Regions from separate parts of the Bacillus paralicheniformis genome, predicted to be linked through region 1. Evidence: riboswitches for the same ligand, from Rfam matches in the RefSeq annotation. Region 1 holds a riboswitch; each other region holds the start of a gene.
The links. Region 1 has a riboswitch for S-adenosylmethionine ahead of CP943_RS05410 (methionine ABC transporter ATP-binding protein). Riboswitches for the same ligand answer to the same signal wherever they lie in the genome.

Region 1 (4,739 bases):
GCATTGGCGTCAATGTCACCGCCCGCCAAAGCCTGGTTCGGCTGAACATAATCAGAATATTTGACGATTTCAAGCTTTAAGCCTTCTTTCTCGGCTTTTTTCTTCACAAAGTCCCAGATTCTTGTATCCGTTCCGCTGATGCCGATTTTAATGGTTTTCGCATCAGAGTCTGCCGCACACCCCGCGATCACTCCCGCAAGCAGCAGTAAAATGATAATAAATGTGAACTTTTTCATCATAGCTGTCTCCCTCTCTATTTATCTTCTTCTCAATTTTTTGGACAGAACGTTTCCGGATGTCTGCAATCCCTGCACAACGATGACGAGAATTGCAACCGTGATGATCATCGTCAGCGTGTCAAACCTTTGGTAGCCGTATGTGATCGCCAAATCCCCAAGACCGCCGGCGCCTATCGCACCAGCCATCGCCGACGCTCCGACCAATCCGACCGTTGCCACCGTAAAACTCAGCACAAGCGAACCGAGCGCTTCCGGAATCAGAAACCGGAAGATGATCTGCCGCGGAGTCGCTCCCATTGCTTCAGCGGCTTCAATGACTCCCGGATCGACTTCAAGCAGAGAGTTCTCGACGAGCCTTGCGATGTAAGGCCCCGCATAAAAAGTCAGGGGAACAATCGCTGCCGATGTGCCGATGGACGTCCCCACAATCAGCCTTGTCACCGGAATTAAAGCAACCATCAAGATGATAAACGGAACGGAACGGAAAATGTTAATGATCATATTGACAACCGTAAAAACTGCCGGATTTTCAAGCAGATGCCCCTTCCTTGTGACAACCAGCAAAATGCCGAGCGGAATGCCGATCACGCTTGAAAATAAAAGCGAGAAAACCGTCATTTGAATCGTCTGAACCAGTGCGTCAATGATTTGGTCATATGTAACAAGCATGCTTATACCTCCCTGATGCGAATGTTTTCTCTGCGGATATATTCGAGCGCCCGCCCGATTTCACCGTCTTCCCCCTGCAGTTCAACCGTCATACTGCCAAACGGAATTCCCTGAAGCTCTGTAATCGTTCCGTGCAGAATGTTGACTTCTACGTCAAACCGCTTTGCCACTTGCGAAAGAAATGGCTTCCCGGAAGATTCGCCGACAAATTGAAGCTGGTAGAGATGCTTCACATTTAATTTTTGAATCGATTCAGGTATCTCGTGGTCGATGGCTGATTTGACAAAGCTTTTGGCCGTTTCGGTTTCCGGCGCGGAAAACACGTCAAACACGCTGCCTGATTCAATGATCCTTCCTTTTTCAATGACCGCGACTTTGTCGCAGATTTCTTTTGCCACATTCATTTCATGAGTGATCAACAAAATCGTGATGTTATATTGTTCGTTGACGCGCTTCAGCAGCTTCAAAATATCGCCGGTCGTCTGCGGGTCAAGCGCGGATGTCGCTTCATCACAGAGCAGAACCTCCGGATTTGTCGCCAGCGCCCGGGCAATGCCGACGCGCTGCTTTTGGCCGCCCGACAGCTGATCCGGATAATCGCGGGCTTTATCCTCAAGTCCGACAAAATGGAGCAGTTCCGTCACTTTTTGCTTGATTTCGGCTTTCGGTGTTTTGACAAGCGCGAGCGGCTCAGCGACATTAGCGAAAATCGTCTTTGAATTTAACAGGTTAAAATGCTGAAATACCATGCCGATCTTCCTTTTAACAGCTCGAATCTCAGCTTTCGACAGAGACATTAAGTCTCTTCCGCCGACGAATACCTTTCCGGCCGTCGGTTTTTCAAGGAAGTTCACACAGCGGATCAGCGTGCTTTTCCCTGCGCCGCTGAATCCGATGACGCCGTATATTTCCCCTTTATCTACATGAAGGTCGATTCCATTGAGCGCATGAACCTTCTGTCCGCCGCTTTCATAGACCTTTTCAACGCCTTCAAATGTAATCATGATGATCTTCCTCCTCTTTTTGGCTAACAAAAAAGGCTCCCTCTTAAAAAATAAGAAGAAGCCTTAGACGACACGAAGTAAATAGAGTGGTCCGCTCTCTTCTTATCTTCCAAGCCCGTACGGCTTGTTGGATGTGGCACAGTATTCTGCTGTATGCAGAACCCGCTGCCGAGGCTTCATAGGGCCAATTCCCTCCGCCTCTCTAAATAAGAAGTGTTGATGCATGAAGTTTTACCTAACTTTACAGCTTCTTTGAAATGTTGTCAATCAGAATTGTGAAAATTTCAAAAACCCGCTTTTTAATGCTTTATTTTTCGCCCTGATTATTAAATTTCACTTTTTTTAAAAAAATTGTGTTTAGCAGTTGTAATTTCGCTTAAACACTGGTAAAGTAAAGGTAATTATTTTTGTTCGAACTATCTTTAAGAAGAAAGTTTTGTAAGAGTTTTCGTCTTGGAAGTTTGTTTTAGAGCAAGAATAGTGAATTTAAGCGTTATCGCTTTAGGAGGAAATTTCATGCTAGAAGGTAAAGTAAAATGGTTTAACTCTGAAAAAGGTTTCGGATTCATCGAAGTTGAAGGACAAGACGATGTATTCGTTCATTTCTCTGCTATTCAAGGCGAAGGCTTCAAAACTTTGGAAGAAGGCCAATCTGTATCTTTCGAAATCGTTGAAGGAAACCGCGGACCACAAGCTGCTAACGTAACAAAAGCGTAAGCTGTGAACCGCTGATCTTCATACAGGACTGCTGACCGAATGTCAGCAGTCTTTTTATATTTAAAAAAAGCCTGACGCCCGGAAAACCGGCGTCAGGCTTTTTTTGCGAAAACCGCTTATGAAGCGATGTCTCTTTTTGTGAATGCACCAAAGGCGAGCACATGAAAAACGATAAAATAGACAGCCAGCACCACAATCGAGAATCCCAGCGTCATGTCTGAAACAAGCGGAGATCCGTCAAAGTATTGAGTGAGATCAGTGTTGGCAAATAAGATGTATTTCACCCAATCAAATTTCGTTGCGAGCAAGTTTGTCACCGTTCCGCCCATTGCCAAAAGGAAAATTGAAATACCTACGGCAAGCGAGCTGTTTCTGAAAACAGCTGAAATCATAAAGGCCATTGTCGCCATCATCAAAAGCGAGATTGAATTCAGCAAATAGCTGCCGGCCAAGTGCAGCAGCAGGCTTTTTTCTTCAACTGTTCCATCGGCGTACGCCAAGTGAACCTGGCTGCCGTCGCCTGCCCCGAATAAAGCAATGCCTGTGATACCCGCGCTTGCGAACAGAATGAAAAGCAAAGCCAATGCAAAAAGCAGAACTGTAAAATATTTTGCCAGCAAAATTTTAAAGCGGCTGATCGGCCTGATGACAAGCAGCTTCACCGTTCCCCAGTTGAATTCATTCGCAACGATTCCCGCAGCCACCGTGATCACAAACAGACCGAGGAGAGGAATGGTGCTGCTCGCGTCGCTGATGAACGACAGGGCCGAATAGTCCCCGTCTTCCGGCAAATCGTGCTTGATTCGATACTCATTAATGGCGGTCAACCGTTCATAGCTTTTTTCAAGTGCCGGATTATTGACCCCTTTAAGTTGTTCTTTCATATCTTTATTTTCCTGCATCAATTCTTTTTTCCAGTCCGGGTTTTGGTCTGTCTCTCCGATCGTCTTTGTGAGAACGCCCAGCCCGATGGCAGATAACAGCAAAATCGCAATCATGACATATGTGCCTTTTCGATTAAAAATTTTGATCCATTCATTTACGATGAGATTAAACATGCTGAGCTTCCTCCTTCTCTGCGGTGATTTCCAGGAACCGGTCTTCCAGCGATTTGTTCACAGCCTTCACTTCATATAGGCGGACACCGTTGTCTGACAAGTGTTTGATCAAATCAGGCACTTCATCCTTTTGAAGGCTGAGCTCTATCCCGCCATCCGCTTCGTCAACCTTCATCTTTTTGAAGGCAGCCGCTTCCCGCATCAGAGCCTGATTGTCATCCGCTTGAATATAATAGCGCTTCTTTTCATCCCGAGCGGGTCCGTGCACATGCTGAATATCCCGGAGCTTTCCGTTCTGGATAATGGCGATCCTGTCGCACATCAGCTCCATTTCTGAAAGCAGGTGGCTTGAAACGATGACCGCCATACCTCTTTCTCTCGTCAGCTTTCTTAAATGATCGCGAATTTCCCGGATACCGGCCGGATCAAGCCCGTTCGTCGGCTCATCGAGAATCAAGAGCTTCGGATCGTGCAAAAGGCTTTGGGCCAGGCCAAGCCTTTGTCTCATTCCTAAAGAATACGTTTTGACCTTATCATTGATCCTGTTTTTCAATCCGACAAGCTCGACGATTTCGTCAATTTTCTGTTTCGTCACGCCTTTCGTCATGCGCGCGTATTGCTGAAGGTTTTGATAGCCCGTTAAAAATTTATACAGTTCCGGATTTTCAACGATCGCTCCGATATGCCGCGCGGCCTTTTCAAAATTTTCTTTTACGCTGACGCCGCACACGGCGATTTCACCGGCGGTGATGTTCATATGCCCGACAATCATCCGGATCGTCGTCGTTTTTCCGGCGCCGTTCGGACCCAGGAAGCCGAATATTTCGCCTGCCCGCACGTCAAAGCTCAAGCCGTCGATAATCTTTTTCCCCCTGATCGTTTTTGATACATTTTTTAATTCCAAAAGTGTTTCCACTGTTTCTCCTCCAGCCTTTTCAATTTTTTTCTTCAATAAACCGTTTCAGCCATTCCAAAAGCGACATTCCGGATTCCTCGCGCAGCTGTTCGACATCCTTTTTTTCTTCAATTCGGCCATTTAAGACGACAACGAC
Region 2 (4,739 bases), 330 kb from region 1:
GCTCCTTTTGGCATTTGTGTTTGTGGTTGCCATGTCCAACCTGCTCGTAACGCTTGCCGCAGGAAAGCTGTTGCGTTTTCGGCTCGAGGAAATTCTCTTGGCCTGCAACGCATCTGTCGGCGGTCCGACAACAGCGGCGGCGATGGCGATCGCCAAAGGCTGGCAGAGCCTCGTCGCTCCGGTTATGCTGGTCGGGACGTTCGGATATCTGATCGGCAATTATGTCGGCACCCTCTTGGGCACATGGTTTTCTACCCTGGTTTAAACGCAAAAAAAGCCGCAGATTCCCTGAAGAGTCTGCGGCTTCTTTTATGATCGGGCGAACGCTCCGGATACGGCTTCCAATGCACGGGCAAAATCGGCCTGCAAATCATCGGCATGTTCCACACCGACGCTCAGCCGCAGAAGGCCGTCGGTAATCCCCCGTTTTTCCCGCTCTTCTTTCGGCATAGCGGCGTGTGACATTTTTGCCGGATAGGAAAGGATCGACTCCACAGCGCCGAGACTGACGGCAAAGACCGGAAGAGAGACGCGTTCCACAATCTTTTTCACGGCTTCTGCATTCTCCAGCTCGAACGAAAGGACGGCGCCGGCGCCATATGACTGGTGCCTGTGAACTGACGCACCCGGATGCGAAGACAGCCCCGGATAATACACTTGTTTGACGGCCGGATGCTTTTCAAAAAATTCAGCGAGCTGCTGAGCTGTTCGAGATGCTTTTTCAAGCCGAACCTGCAGTGTTTTCAGCCCTCTCAGCACAAGCCAGCAGTCTTGGACGCCGAGAACAGCGCCGAACGAATTTTGCAGCTTATAAAGTTCTTCCCCGAGCTTTTTGTCTTTCACAACGGCAAGTCCTGATAATACGTCGCTGTGTCCGCTTAAAAACTTCGTCGCGCTGTGTAGCACAACATCGACGCCGAGCTCGAGCGGCCGCTGCAGCGCCGGGGTCATAAACGTGTTGTCAAGAAACGTCAGACAGCCGTGCGCCTTGGCAAGCTTGACGACGCCTCTGATATCCGTAATGCCGAGCGTCGGATTTGACGGTGTTTCAAGGTAGATGACTTTTGTATTTTCCCTTATGTTTAAAGCAATTTCATTTAAATCCGTCATATCGACGAAAGTATGTTCAATCCCGAAGCGGCTCAGCACTTCCGTAATCATCCGGTAAGTGCCGCCGTACACATCTTTTGTGACAAGCACGTGATCGCCCTTTGACAAAAGCAGAAAGGCGGTGGAAATCGCGGCCATTCCGGATGAAAAAGCAAATCCCCTCGTCCCTCCCTCAAGCTCGGCTATCGTGTCTTCAAGCGCCGTTCTTGTCGGTGTTCCTGACCGGCTGTAGTCATATTCGCCGAATTTGTCAAAAGAGCCTTGATGAAAGGTTGAGGCGTGCTGGATCGGCACGCTGACGGCTCCGGTTGCTCCGTCCGTTTTATTTTGGTTATGAACAAGCCGTGTTTCAAGCGTCCAGTTTTCATGACTCATGCGGAACCGCCTCCCCTTTTACTTTTTCCAGCGCAGCTTTTAGATCCTGCTTTAAATCGGAGACGTGTTCGATTCCGACTGAAAAGCGCAGAAGTCTGTTGCAGACGCCGTTTGCAATTCGGATGTCTTCCGGGATATCCATATGGGTCTGTGTCGCCGGATAGGTGATGAAGCTTTCGACTCCGCCGAGGCTTTCGGCGAAACAGATCGTCTTGAGATTTTTCAGCAACGGATTAACCCATTCTTCTTTTTGAACGCGGAATGACAGCATGCCGCCTTTTCCCGGATAAAGAACATCGGCAATTTCCTCCTGCTCTTCCAAAAAGGCCGCAAGTTCCCGCGCGTTTTCCTGATGCTGTCTCATCCTGAGAGCGAGCGTCTTCATCCCTCTCATTAAGAGCCATGAATCGAACGGCGATAAAACCGCGCCGATGGCGTTTTGGTGCTGGAACATTTCCTCAGACAGCTCTTCGCCTTTTGCAACGACAAGCCCCGCCAAAAGATCGTTATGACCGCCCAAATACTTCGTCGCGCTGTGAATGACAAGATCAGCGCCGAGCTCAATCGGCTTTTGCAGAACCGGTGTATAGAACGTATTGTCAACAATGAGCAGCAAGTCGTGCTCTTTGGCGATTTGCGCGATTTTTTGAATATCAGCTTCCTGCATGAGCGGATTTGTCGGCGTTTCTACAAACAGTGCCTTTGTATTGTTCGTGATTTTCGACTTGATACAGTCTTCGTCTGAAAAATCGTCGTAGAAAAAGCGAAGTCCGTATTTCTTCCATTCGTTTTCAAAAAGGCGGTACGTTCCCCCATATAAATCGGACGAAACGATGAGCTCATCCCCGCTTTGAAACAGAGCCATGATCGTCTGAATGGCAGCCATACCGGAACTGAACGCAAAGCCGCGCGTTCCCCCTTCGAGTTTCGCGATTGCATCTTCAACAAGCTGTCTTGTCGGATTTTTTGTGCGAATGTAATCAAACCCTGTGGATTCCCCGATCCCTTTGTGCCTGTACGCAGAAGAGAAATAAACGGGAGGATTGACAGTTCCCGTTATTTCATCACTGCGGTTGCCGATTTGCGCCAGCGTTGTTTGTACATGTTCAGTCATATGACACCATCCTTTTAAAAATAAAAAACCCCTTCTTCATAAGAAGAAGGGGGATTATGCGCTTCTTCTTATCTTCCAAGCATCTGCTTGCTGGATTTAGCACCTTGGTACACTGACATCGTCAGTGCAGACCGGTTGCTGAGGTTTCAAAGGGCCAGTCCCTCCACCTCTCGTGATAAGAATCTCTTCAATTTTCTGATTGTTCTTTACTTTAACCTAAGTCAAGACATTTTTCAAGGGTCATTTTTAAATCTTTCCTCATATTGAACATGGTATGATGAAACCAAACGACGGAACCGGAGGAATCAGATGCCAAAAACAGAGCGATTAATCGAATTGATGATGACCGTTCATACAAAACGAAAATTTACGGCCGGGGAGCTCGCAGCAGAATTCGGGGTTTCCTACCGCACGATTCTCCGCGATCTGGACGAGCTGAGCGCGCTCGGCGTCCCGATCTATTCTGAAACAGGCGCGAACGGAGGCTATTATTTGCTGAATGAACCTGTGCTTCCGCCGCTCTTTTTTACACAATCAGAGGCGGCGGCTATGTTTTTCGCGTATCAATCTCTGCAGTTTTTCGGATCGCTTCCCTTTGATGCGGAAACGCGGATGGTTTTAAAAAAGTTCTACCGCCACCTTCCCGTGGAAACACAGGAGCGGATTGATGCGATGAAAGACAGAATCGTGTTCTGGAATCCGCATCGTCCAAAAGCCGCCGAACATTTAGAAACGCTTCTTGATGCAGCCATCAATCAATCCGTTTTGACGGTCGTTTATGACGGAACAGACGATTGCGCGGAGAGATCCATCCAGCCCATCGGCTTGTTCAGCTGGAACGGCTTCTGGTACTGTCCGGCCTATTGCTTTAAAAGGCAGGCGTTCAGACTGTTCCGCGCCGACCGCATCCTTCGGGCGGAAAAAGCGGCCAGCCCGCTGGCCCGCCAGCTTCCCTATCGATCGGTTCTCAGCTGGATCAAACATTCGGAGAGCGAGTGCTCTGAACCGGTGCGGCTGCAAGCGGAACTGACACGCAGAGGAGCCAGGCGGGCTGCGGCTGATGTGGACTTATTCAAGATCCTCACCATGCGGGATGACGGGACGGGGGCGATCGATGCAAACCTCCCCAGACCAGAACTTGAGTATTTCGGGGAACTTTTGTGGAACCTCGGCACTGAGGCAACTGTCAAAGAACCCGCGGAAATCAAGCTTCAGCTGAAACGAAAGGCTTCTGACATTTTAGCAAGGTACGACTGACTTTTTTTTTAGAATCGTGACAAAGCCTGTCAGGATTAGGTGATACTTTTAGAATAATGCCAAATGGAAAGGATGAAGCAAATGAATCAAGTTCAAGCCCTGCGGAGCGATTTGTTCCACGAGATGGAGACGGGCATCCGCTCCACGTGTCATCTTCTGAAAAAAGTGAAGGAATCTGACTGGTCTTACCGGCCCGCCGACCGCATGCGAAGCCTGAAAGAACTGGCAAGCCATCTGACGGCCATCCCAGAAGCCGACATGGCTATCATGCAGGAAAAGGAAGAGGCCGCCATCTCCCGAATTGAAAAGAAGTATAGTGCATTGCAGTCGGCTGACCAAATGGCTGAAGCGATGCAGAAAGGATTCGCCGCTTTTCAAACGTATATGACTTCCCTCTCCGACGAGGAATTTTTGACGAAAAAAACAAAGCCGTTTTACCTTGATGAAGGGATGACCCAAAGCCGCTGGCTGACGGAAACGCTCACCCACGTCTTCCATCACAGGGCCCAGCTGTTTAATTATTTAAAACAGCTCGGCTATGACGTCAACATGTTCGATCTGTATCTTTAAAAGGTGTTCATATGAAGCTGCCTCTGACAAAAAAAGAACGGTCAAACTTAAGGACAGCCAAGGTAAAAATAAAAAACACGGCATATATGGATCTGTCCGTCCTTGCACATACGCTCGGTTCGTCTTTGGAGCGCGCCGCATACATCAAGGCGCTCGCCCAGTTTCAAACCGCTCCTTCCATCGGGCCGAAAATGGCGCAGTGCGCCGTTGACCTGGGCTACTATTCCCTTGGCGACATCAAGCATGAATCAGGTGCGGATTTGATCATCCGCCTCGAAAAACTGAAAGGCTACTGGGAAGATCCTTGTGCAGA
Region 3 (4,739 bases), 700 kb from region 1:
CTTTCCATGCGGACATCAGCCGGAATATCGTCTGATTTTGTTTCCCCGACGAGCGGATTGAGGAAAAGACCGTCTACTGTCTCGAGCGCCGTTTTTTGAATGTATTCGTGCGCTCTGTGAACCGGATTTCTCGTCTGGAATCCGACGATCGTTTTCCAGCCGAGTTCTGCGAATGTTTTTCTTGTTTCCAGAGGTTCGAATGTGTGGGCCGGGAATTGCTTTACACTCCGTTTAATGAGAGTGATCGGCCCGCCCACATAAACGCTGCCGCGGTCAAACAATTTTTTGACGCCCGGATGCTCGAGTTCGTCGGTTTTATAGATATTGACGGCTTCCGTTTTCTTGTCCGGCGTATAGATGTCTTCGATCTCGATGACGCCGTATGTTTCCCCATTATAGGTGAGGCGGACGGTGTCCCCCGCTTTTAAGCTTGAAGCTTTTTGCTCGTCAACAGGCAGAGCGATCGGAAGCGTCCATACTTCGCCGCTTGACAGTCTCATATTTTCGACAACGGACAGATAGTCTTTCTCTGTCATAAAGCCTTGGATCGGGCTGTACGCTCCGATTCCGATCAGCTCCAAATCTGAAAAAGCCATTAAATCCAGTTCAATTTCCTGTGCGATATGTTGAAAATCGTATGCTTCATTGACGCGGTTAACCAATACACCGCCGTGTGGTGCTAAACTCATAAACTTGTTTCCCCCTACTTTGTGTTTAAATTCCTCCGCCTTGTTCATGGACGGAGCTGTGCTCTTTTTTGACTGCTCTCATCAGGCTGATCGTCCCGACAGATGCCAGAAGGACGCTTGTGACGACGATGAGAGCATAATAGTCTCCTTTTAATAAAAGGCTGACCAGCATATAAGACAAGCTTAATGAAAGGAACGGCGAGACGACCCATACTTTCAGCATCGTTTTGACCACTTGTTTATGAAAGACATTGCCGCCGTTTTTTGCCATTCCCATCCCTATAATAGAAGATGATGTGACTTGCGCAAGCGGAACCGGCAAACCGAAAATCGAACTGATGATGACAAGCCCGGCTCCTGTTCCGGAAAGGATGATCCCCTCTCCTTTTGAAAATTTCGTTATTTTTTTGCCGTTTGTTTCAAGAACGCGCCTGCCCAGTAAAAGGGCGCCCAGCGCGACAAACAGTCCGCCGTAGAGCGTTCCTTCCCCGACTGTCAAAACATGCGCCGCCACCAGAGGTCCGACAGCATTTGCGACATTGTTCATGCCTGCTGAGAAGGCTTCAAAAAACCCGGTGATCAACAGAATGACCGCCAAAACCTTTGCTTTCTTTCCCGAGGCTGGACGTTTGATCGTTTTTTTCATGATGTTTGCCATCGCAAATGTAAAGGTAAAAGCGACGATTGGTACAACGACCCAAAATGAGACGATGACAAGCAAAGATTTCACATATAAAACCTGGTAAGCAACACCTACTCCGACAACAGATCCGACCGTCACTTCACTTGTCGAAAGCGGGATGCCGAGTACATTTGCGATAAAGAGCGACAGTGCCGCCGAGCCGATAATAATGCAGACGATTTCAAGCGAAATCACCCGTTCGGGAATGATGCCTGAGCTGATCGTTTTCACGACGTTTCCTCCGCCGATGACGGCGCCCGAGAGAACGCCTGCTGCACAGATTATTAGTGCGTGAAACTTCTTTTTGACGGCTTCAGATCCATAGGCGATTCCCATTGAAGCAGCTGCACCGCTCGCTCCGATATTCATCGCAAAAAACATGCTAAATAAAATGGCGGCAAGTTCCATGACTCATCTCCTTACTCGTGTAATCCGCATTCTGTTTTAGCCGATCCGTTCCAGCGGCCTGATCGAAGATCATCCATTGTAAAGGCCGGAGAGGTGCACGGAGCGCAGCCGATGCTCGGGTAGCCTTGATCATGAAGCGGATTATACGGGAGATCGTGCTTTGTCACATATCTCCAAATATCCTTCCACGTCCAATGAATGAGCGGACAAACTTTGATAGACTTGAATTTTTCATCTTTGTTCAAAAAATTCGTTTTGCTCCGCCCGGGCGATTGCTCGCGGCGCAGGCCCGACAGCCACGCCGGGTAGCCTGAAAGCGTCTCGCGGAGAGGAATGACCTTCCTCATTTCACAGCAGGAATTCGGAGCGGTCTTCCATAGTTCGTCCCCATATTCTTTCGCCTGCTCTTCGACGGTAAGCTCCGGTGTTTTCATGATAATCTGAAGGCCTGGATATCGTTCTTTGACAGCGTCGATCGTTTCATACGTTTCTTTAAAATGAAATCCCGTATCAAGGAAAACGATGACCGCATCTTTTTTCACCTTATAAATCAAATCGATCAGGACGATTCCCTCAATTCCGAAGCTGCACGCATATACAAGCTGATTTCCGTAATGTCCGTACGCCCATTTCAAGACGGACAGCGCTCCTTTATAAGAGTCATCTTCCTGAAAAGAGATATTTGGTTCTTCCCATGTGCTGTAAGTAAAAATTTTCGGTTCCCCCTTTTTTCGCCAACAAAAAAACGGCTTCCAGCAGAAAAAAACTGTGAAAACCGCCTCTAGTTTGTCTAGTCAGCTATTTCAATCTTATTTTTTCATTTTTTTCGATTTGAATGACTTTGCCGTCCTGAACAACGAATGTGATCGATCCGTAATTCATGTCTTTCAGCATGTCTTTCATTTTGATGATCACCTTTTCAAGCTGTTCATCTGTCTTCACTTCTAGCTCCTCCTCTGCCCCTAAAAATTAAAATCTTTCTTCCAAATTTGAAAGAAAGACGAGGAACTCCGCTATTCCTTATCTCTCAAAATGAGGGCATTTTGCTGGAAGTAGCACCTTACGCTTCACACGCAGGTTGCCGGGTTTCATCGGACCAGTCCCTCCACCGCTCTTGATAAGTTTGCTTTTGTTATTTTAAAATTTTAGCACAATTCGAACAAAAGTCAACCCGACTTTTTTTATAGGATTAATAAAAAATAAAAATAATCCGATTTTACTATTTTTAAATCTGCAAAAAGACGCAAAAAAAGCCGTTCTCCCATTAGGAGAATACGGCTTTTTTCATTAATCCATCCAAGACTTGCTTTCAGGATCCGCCTTCCATTCTTTCAGTTTGGCGGCATCCTGTTCGCTGATATATCCGCCGGCAAGCGCAGCCTCTGTCAATGTATCGTAATCAGTCAGCGTGCGGTATTCAACGCCCGCTTCGCTGAAGGCGGCGGCAGCTTTAGGAAGCCCGTAAGTGAAAATGGCGGCGACACCGAGCACTTCACATCCCGCCTCTGTGAGAGCGGCTGCCGCTTCAAGGACGCTTCCTCCCGTTGAAATTAAATCTTCAATTACAACGACTTTTTGTCCTTTTACAACAGCGCCTTCAATTTGGTTTCCTTTGCCGTGCGCCTTCGGTTTGCTTCTGACGTAGCACATCGGCAGGCTCAGCCTGTCGGCGGCAAGCGCGGCATGGGGGATTCCCGCAGTTGCCGTACCGGCGATCATTTCGGCTCCGGGAAACTTGTCTTGAATCAGTCCGGCAAGCCCTGAAGCTATATCATCCCTTACTTCCGGATATGAAAGCGTCAAACGATTGTCGCAGTAGATGGGCGACAAGATGCCGCTCGCCCATGTAAACGGCTCGTTCGGGCGCAGGAAAACCGCTTTGATTCTTAATAAATGGTTTGCAATGTCTGTTTTCATGCCTTGGTTCCCTCCCACTCATGTCCTATTCTTCTGTAGGCTGACACAGGATCTTCCGCCTGTGTAATCGAACGGCCGACAACGATCGCCGACACGCCTTTTTCCCTTGCGTAGCCAGGCGTCGCCACCCGGACCTGGTCGTTGTTTTTGTCATCCGCCATGCGAATTCCGGGTGTCACGGTCAGAAAATCTAAAGACGCGGCCCGGTAAATGTGTTCGGCTTCATGGACGGAGCAGACGACACCGTCAAGTCCGCTTTCTTTAGCCAACTTGCTGTAGTGAACAACTGTATCGAGAAGCGGCGTTTCAATCAGCAGCTCTTGCTGAAGCATTACTGAAGACGTGCTTGTCAGCTGGGTCACAGCAATTAATGAAGGGCGTTTTCGGCCTGCCGGAGTCCCCGCTTCAAGGCCTTCAAGCGCCGACTCCATCATTTGCTTTCCGCCTGCTGCGTGCACATTGACAAGGCTGACGCCAAACCCCGCCAGCCTTTTCATCGCCTTGTATACGGTCGTTGGAATGTCGTGGCATTTTAGATCAAGGAAAATGCGGCAGCCGCGCTCCTGTAACTTTTCAAGGATGGCCGGCCCTTCCTGATAAAAAAGCTCCATGCCCACCTTCACGAAAAGCTCTTCTCCATGAAACCGGTCCAAAAACGCATATGTTTCCTGTGCTGATGCAAAATCAAGCGCGATGATGGGCGGCGTATGTTTCATCCTTCCAGCTCCTTCCGATACACTCGTTCAACGAACGGTATCCGTATTTTTCTAAAACGCGCGGCAAATCGGCGATGATTTCGGGACAAACAAACGGATTAACAAAGTTTGCGGTGCCGACGGCGACTGCGCTCGCACCCGCCAGCAAAAACTCAAGCACATCTTCCGCTGACTGGACACCGCCCATGCCGATGATCGGAATGCTGACTTTTTGGCTGACTTCATGCACCATTCTGATGGCCACCGGTTTAACAGCAGGGCCTGATAATCCGCCGGTTTTGTTCGCCAAGATCGGCTTTCCCGTTTTTAAGTCGAGCCGCATCCCGA
Region 4 (4,739 bases), 2.2 Mb from region 1:
AGTTCTGTACATTTGCCTGCTGTTCTCTGACAAAGTCAAAGCTTCTCAATACAGCTTCACCGCCGTAGCCGGCAATGATCGATAACACGACAAGCTGAATTCCAGAATCAGGTTCCGCAGATAAAACAAGCAAAATAGAAGCAACCATTCCGACAAGAATATCTTCAAAAAATCCAAGGTAAATGAATCGTTTCGTTGTTCTCGGTTTCTCGAGGCGCCCTCTTTTTTTAACGTGCCCGAGAACCCCCATAATCCCTCCAATCAAACAAGCAACCAAAACTTGATGCAGCATCTTCATCACCTTCCTAAAGCCCTTAGTTTAGTCAAGCGACTTCAGGCCATCGAGCAGCCCCCCCTAGACCCCTTGCGATGATATTCGATACTACCATACAGAAAATGTGTTCTGTCTGAGAAGAAAAAAAGCTTGTTTCTTCCATTATATGTGAAGATTTGGTTGATAATCTTGATTCCTTCGATTCATTTTCATATAATTACAATTACCTATTTTTTCTATAACACTTATGCATCTGATTGAGCGGAGAGCTGCTTTTCCTTCCTGTCGTATAAAAACGCCGTTCCTATTGCGAACAGCAGCAATACGAGCAGAACCGCGAGCAAAAGCTGCATATTGAAATAATCAACCAGCATTCCGCCAAAAAGCGGCCCGATCATTCTTCCGCCGGTCGCCATACTGTTGACAAACCCTTGATAAAACCCTTCTTTTCCCCTCGGAGCGAGACGGTTGGCGATTGTCGGCACAGCCGGCCATACAAGCATTTCGCCAATGGTTAGCACAACCATCGCGGCAAGAAACGCCGGAAACCGTTCAGCGCCAAACAAAATTCCGTATGCCATCATAAAAATGACAAATCCGATGACGATTTGGTTTTTCAGCGATTCGGCAAACCGTTTCACAAAAAAACCGATCAGCGGCTGACCGAAAACAATGAGCGCCCCGTTCACTGTCCAAAGTACGCTGTACTGCCCAAGAGATATCCCCAGCTCCTGGGTGTGTGAAGCGATGGTCGAGGACCATTGCGAATAAGCGACCCAGCCGAGCAGGTAGCCCGTACATATAACCAAAAGCGCGGAGAATCTAGATTTCCCGCTGACTGAATCGGCATGATCCAAAACAGAAGACTGCATGGCTTTTTCAGACCGGATGCGTCTAAATCCGAAAATCGCAATCAAGAAAAAGACGGCATATAGCATCGCATTCGCCAGAAAAACATACGTAAATGAAAAAGACGCGACAATTCCGCCGAGCGCTGAACCAACTGCCACCCCTGCATTTTGCGCCACGTATACAGCATTGAACGGCTTTCTGCCGCCTTCCGGCCAAACCGAGCCGGCCATTGCATAGCATGCCGGAAACACGATCCCTGATCCAAAACCGGCCAATGTTAAGAAAAGAATGTATTGGAACCACTCATGAAAAAAGACGAGGCCTGAAAGGCTCGCAAACGTGATCACAATTCCAAGTACGACCGTTTTAAATCCGCCGATTTTATCGAATAAATATCCTCCGAACAGGTTGCCCAGCACATTTGCCCCTGAGTTCAGCATCAGCACAAATCCGGCCGCTGTCAGCGACTTTCCCAAATGCTGATGGATATAGATGGTATTCAGCGGCCATAAAAAAGATGCCCCTGTGACATTGATAAACATTCCGATGACCAAAAGCCATAATGTGCGCGGCATAGCGTTTCCTTCTTTCTCTTTAGCATTCCCTCTAGATTCTATTCGTTTTGCCCATTTTTTTCAATTGACACGATTTCGATTTTCAACATAAAAAACCCCCTTTTTAAAGGGGGAATTTTTTTATGATTGCGTCATCCATTTTGGCTTTCCGAAACCGGCGAATTCCCGATCGATCGCATCTTCGAAAGCTTTGGATTTTACCGCTTCTTTGAGATCTTTGGCGAATGGCTTGTCTTTGTTTTTTTCATCCACTACCACTTGATTGCGGTAGCGGTCAGGCATGTTCTCAAGCGCCAGCGCGTCCTGCAACTTCATATTAGCGGAGAGAGCGAAATTACCCGGGACAGCCGCGATATCCAGGTCATCGACCGCTCTTGGAAGATTGGCAGATTCAAGCTGTTTAAATGTCAGCTTTTTCGGATTTTCCGCAATATCCTGCACAGAGGCTTTCAATGTGTCGACATCGCTTTTCAGCCGAATCAGCCCCTGATCCTGGAGCGTTAAAAATGCCCTGGCGGCATTGGCCGGATCGTTTGGAACAGCCACTTCCGCCCCGTTTTTGACATCGTTCAAGTCGTTATATTTGGCAGAATAGAGACCCATCGGAGCGGTCGGCACAGAAATGAGTGCAGCAAGATGTTTATTGTTTTCTTGATTGTATGATTTCATAAAAACCTCATGTTGAAACAAATTGGCGTCGAGTTCGCCTTCGCTTAACGCCGTGTTCGGCTGTACATAGTCGGTGAATTCGACCACTTCAACTTTGTAGCCTTTTTTCTCAAGTTCAGGCTGAATCGCTTTTTTGACCATATCGTAATACGGTCCTGCAGTAGCGCCTATTTTGATCGTTTTACCATCGCTTTCGGCATTGTTTCCGCATGCGGTCAGAAGCGCCATGCTCAAGGCCAGTCCCAGCACGGAAGTCCATTTTAATATCTTGTTCATGTATATCTCCTCCTCCAAAATAAAAAAAACTCTTTCAGCGCCTGAAAGAGTTGTTCAACTTATCTTTCAGAATGCGCCTGACATTCTGCTGGATTTAGCACCTTGCTCTGCTGCAGGTTGCTGAGATTTCGCCGGGCCAGTCCCTCCATCTCTCTTTATAAGCTGCATATTCAGTTTTTTAAATGATTTCTTTATTTTACGTTTGAATATTTAGATTTGCAAGAAGTTTTTTGGTATAAACATTTTTTTCTTTTTAAGCTAAAATATAGTTATCAAACACGAAAGGAGACGAATCATGGAATCTATCATGCTGATCGGGTTTTTATCCTTTATTTTTTCCATCTGCTACCTTGTATTTCATTTGATCAGAAGAATCTTTTCTCCAGGCAAAAGGTTTTCCAGAAAACTCTTTTATCCTTGTTTTGCAGGCGGACTTCTCCTCCTGATCATCTCTGCGCCTTATTACAGTGAGGAAACATATGCCGTAAATGAGACAAAAACAGAGGACCTGACAACCGAGCTTCAGGAACTGAAAACTGAACACAGCGCTGTACAAAAGGAGCAAACCGCATTAAAGCAGCAGCTCAATCAAGCAAACGAAAAACTGAAGGCAGCCAAAACGGAGAATGACACATTAAAAAAAGAAAATGAAAAACTGACAAAAGAAAAAGACTCGCTTACGAAAAAAACAAAATCGCTGTCAGAAAAACTGGCTAAGGCTGAAGAAAAAAGCGGCAGTGCCGAAGCCACTGTAAAAGAAAAGAACGCCACCGCTCAGGCCGGAACGTCACACAGCGCGCCCTCCCCTAAGAAAAACAGCGGTGAAAGCAAACAAGAGTGCAAAATCAAAGGAAGCGTCAACCATATTTATCATACACCAGGAAGTACATATTATGACCGCACGAAAAACGTCGCCCGCTGGTTCTGCACAGAACAGGAGGCGCGTGATGCGGGGTACAGACCTCCGAAACGTTAAAAAAGCCGGCATACCGCCGGCTTTTTTCTTAAAGCTCTCTTCTTAATGCTGTCAGCACGTTCGTTCTTGTCGCTTTAATGGCCGGGTTCAGGCCTGAAAGAATGGCGACGCCTGCACTGATCAAGGTCGCGATAAGGACAAGACTGACCGGAATGTACGAGAAGGTGATGCTGAAGTCTGCCGCACTCGCTCCTCCTTCTGAAACCGATGATAAAATAGGTGGTATAATCTTGTTCACTAAAAAGCTGACACCGTATGAAATGATAACACCTAAAACAGATCCTAAGATACCGATATAGGCGCTTTCCAGCAGAAACATTTTCCTGATCACGTTCGGGCTTGCCCCGATCGCTTTCATAATGCCGATCTCCTGCGTCCGCTCTGTAACCGCCATTGTCATCGTGTTGAAAATGCCGATCGCTGAAATCAAGACGGCAATGACTCCGACGAAGATCAGACCGATTTTAAAAGCCATGAAAAAAAGATTAATGCTTTCGAGTTTTTTCGTTATTGAATCGACGTAGTAGCCTTCATCCTCCAAATCTGTTGTCAGCTGTCCGACATGTTCAAAGTTATCCGCGTAAACCGAAAGCTTTTTTTCGATCGTGCCGCTGTCTTTGTCCGCCTTCAGAAATCCGGTGATGTCTTTTTGCATGTCGTTGCTGACATAGACTGTTGAATCGCTTGCCCATTCATAAGAAGGTTTTTTCGTAACTCCGACAACTTTCAGATCATATGTTTTCGCTTTCCCTTCTTCTCCTGTTTTTTCATCCATTTTTGAGATCTTTAATTCAATTGTTTTGCCGAGAATATCTTCTGCGTATCCTTTTGGTTCTTTTACTTCCTCAGCATTATTTTCCATCTGCTTTTCATAATCTTGGGCTTCTTTTTTCGTCCAGAGATTCTTCCCGAAATGGTAGCCGACGACGATTTCATTCGGTGTTTTCGCTACGCGGCCGCGATCGAGTTTAATATTGGCTTTTTGTTCAGCAGCCATGTCAGTAATCGTGATATTCGACATTTGATTGTTTGTCCTGTTGCCCAACTTTGCTTCAGCAGGTGCGAACACCTGCGTGCGCTCGATAATCGCGGACACATCTTTGCGATTTTCGAATTC

Region 2: another riboswitch for S-adenosylmethionine. It lies ahead of CP943_RS07080 (methionine biosynthesis PLP-dependent protein); the one in region 1 lies ahead of CP943_RS05410 (methionine ABC transporter ATP-binding protein).
Region 3: another riboswitch for S-adenosylmethionine. It lies ahead of CP943_RS09000 (YezD family protein); the one in region 1 lies ahead of CP943_RS05410 (methionine ABC transporter ATP-binding protein).
Region 4: another riboswitch for S-adenosylmethionine. It lies ahead of CP943_RS16495 (MetQ/NlpA family ABC transporter substrate-binding protein); the one in region 1 lies ahead of CP943_RS05410 (methionine ABC transporter ATP-binding protein).

Annotation. Positions count from the first base shown of each region.
Region 1 is NZ_CP023665.1:1,057,251-1,061,989, reverse strand. Features, by position in the region: gene CP943_RS05420 (MetQ/NlpA family ABC transporter substrate-binding protein) at 1-236, opposite strand, end outside; gene CP943_RS05415 (methionine ABC transporter permease) at 258-908, opposite strand; gene CP943_RS05410 (methionine ABC transporter ATP-binding protein) at 911-1,912, opposite strand; SAM riboswitch class I at 2,012-2,125, opposite strand; gene cspB (cold shock-like protein CspB) at 2,429-2,629, shown strand; gene CP943_RS05400 (ABC transporter permease) at 2,746-3,687, opposite strand; gene CP943_RS05395 (ABC transporter ATP-binding protein) at 3,680-4,603, opposite strand; gene CP943_RS05390 (ABC transporter ATP-binding protein) at 4,623-4,739, opposite strand, start outside.
Region 2 is NZ_CP023665.1:1,388,521-1,393,259, reverse strand. Features, by position in the region: gene CP943_RS07090 (DUF819 family protein) at 1-265, shown strand, start outside; gene metC (cystathionine beta-lyase) at 310-1,485, opposite strand; gene CP943_RS07080 (methionine biosynthesis PLP-dependent protein) at 1,475-2,599, opposite strand; SAM riboswitch class I at 2,665-2,781, opposite strand; gene CP943_RS07075 (helix-turn-helix transcriptional regulator) at 2,909-3,856, shown strand; gene CP943_RS07070 (DinB family protein) at 3,938-4,426, shown strand; gene CP943_RS07065 (helix-hairpin-helix domain-containing protein) at 4,438-4,739, shown strand, end outside.
Region 3 is NZ_CP023665.1:1,756,495-1,761,233, reverse strand. Features, by position in the region: gene sat (sulfate adenylyltransferase) at 1-689, opposite strand, end outside; gene CP943_RS09010 (sulfate permease) at 715-1,779, opposite strand; gene CP943_RS09005 (phosphoadenylyl-sulfate reductase) at 1,791-2,492, opposite strand; gene CP943_RS09000 (YezD family protein) at 2,578-2,694, opposite strand; SAM riboswitch class I at 2,797-2,903, opposite strand; gene pyrE (orotate phosphoribosyltransferase) at 3,067-3,696, opposite strand; gene pyrF (orotidine-5'-phosphate decarboxylase) at 3,693-4,412, opposite strand; gene CP943_RS08985 (dihydroorotate dehydrogenase) at 4,381-4,739, opposite strand, start outside.
Region 4 is NZ_CP023665.1:3,246,184-3,250,922, forward strand. Features, by position in the region: gene CP943_RS16485 (DUF4257 domain-containing protein) at 1-298, opposite strand, end outside; gene CP943_RS16490 (MDR family MFS transporter) at 520-1,701, opposite strand; gene CP943_RS16495 (MetQ/NlpA family ABC transporter substrate-binding protein) at 1,822-2,646, opposite strand; SAM riboswitch class I at 2,703-2,810, opposite strand; gene CP943_RS16500 (sunset domain-containing protein) at 2,942-3,622, shown strand; gene CP943_RS16505 (ABC transporter permease) at 3,651-4,739, opposite strand, start outside.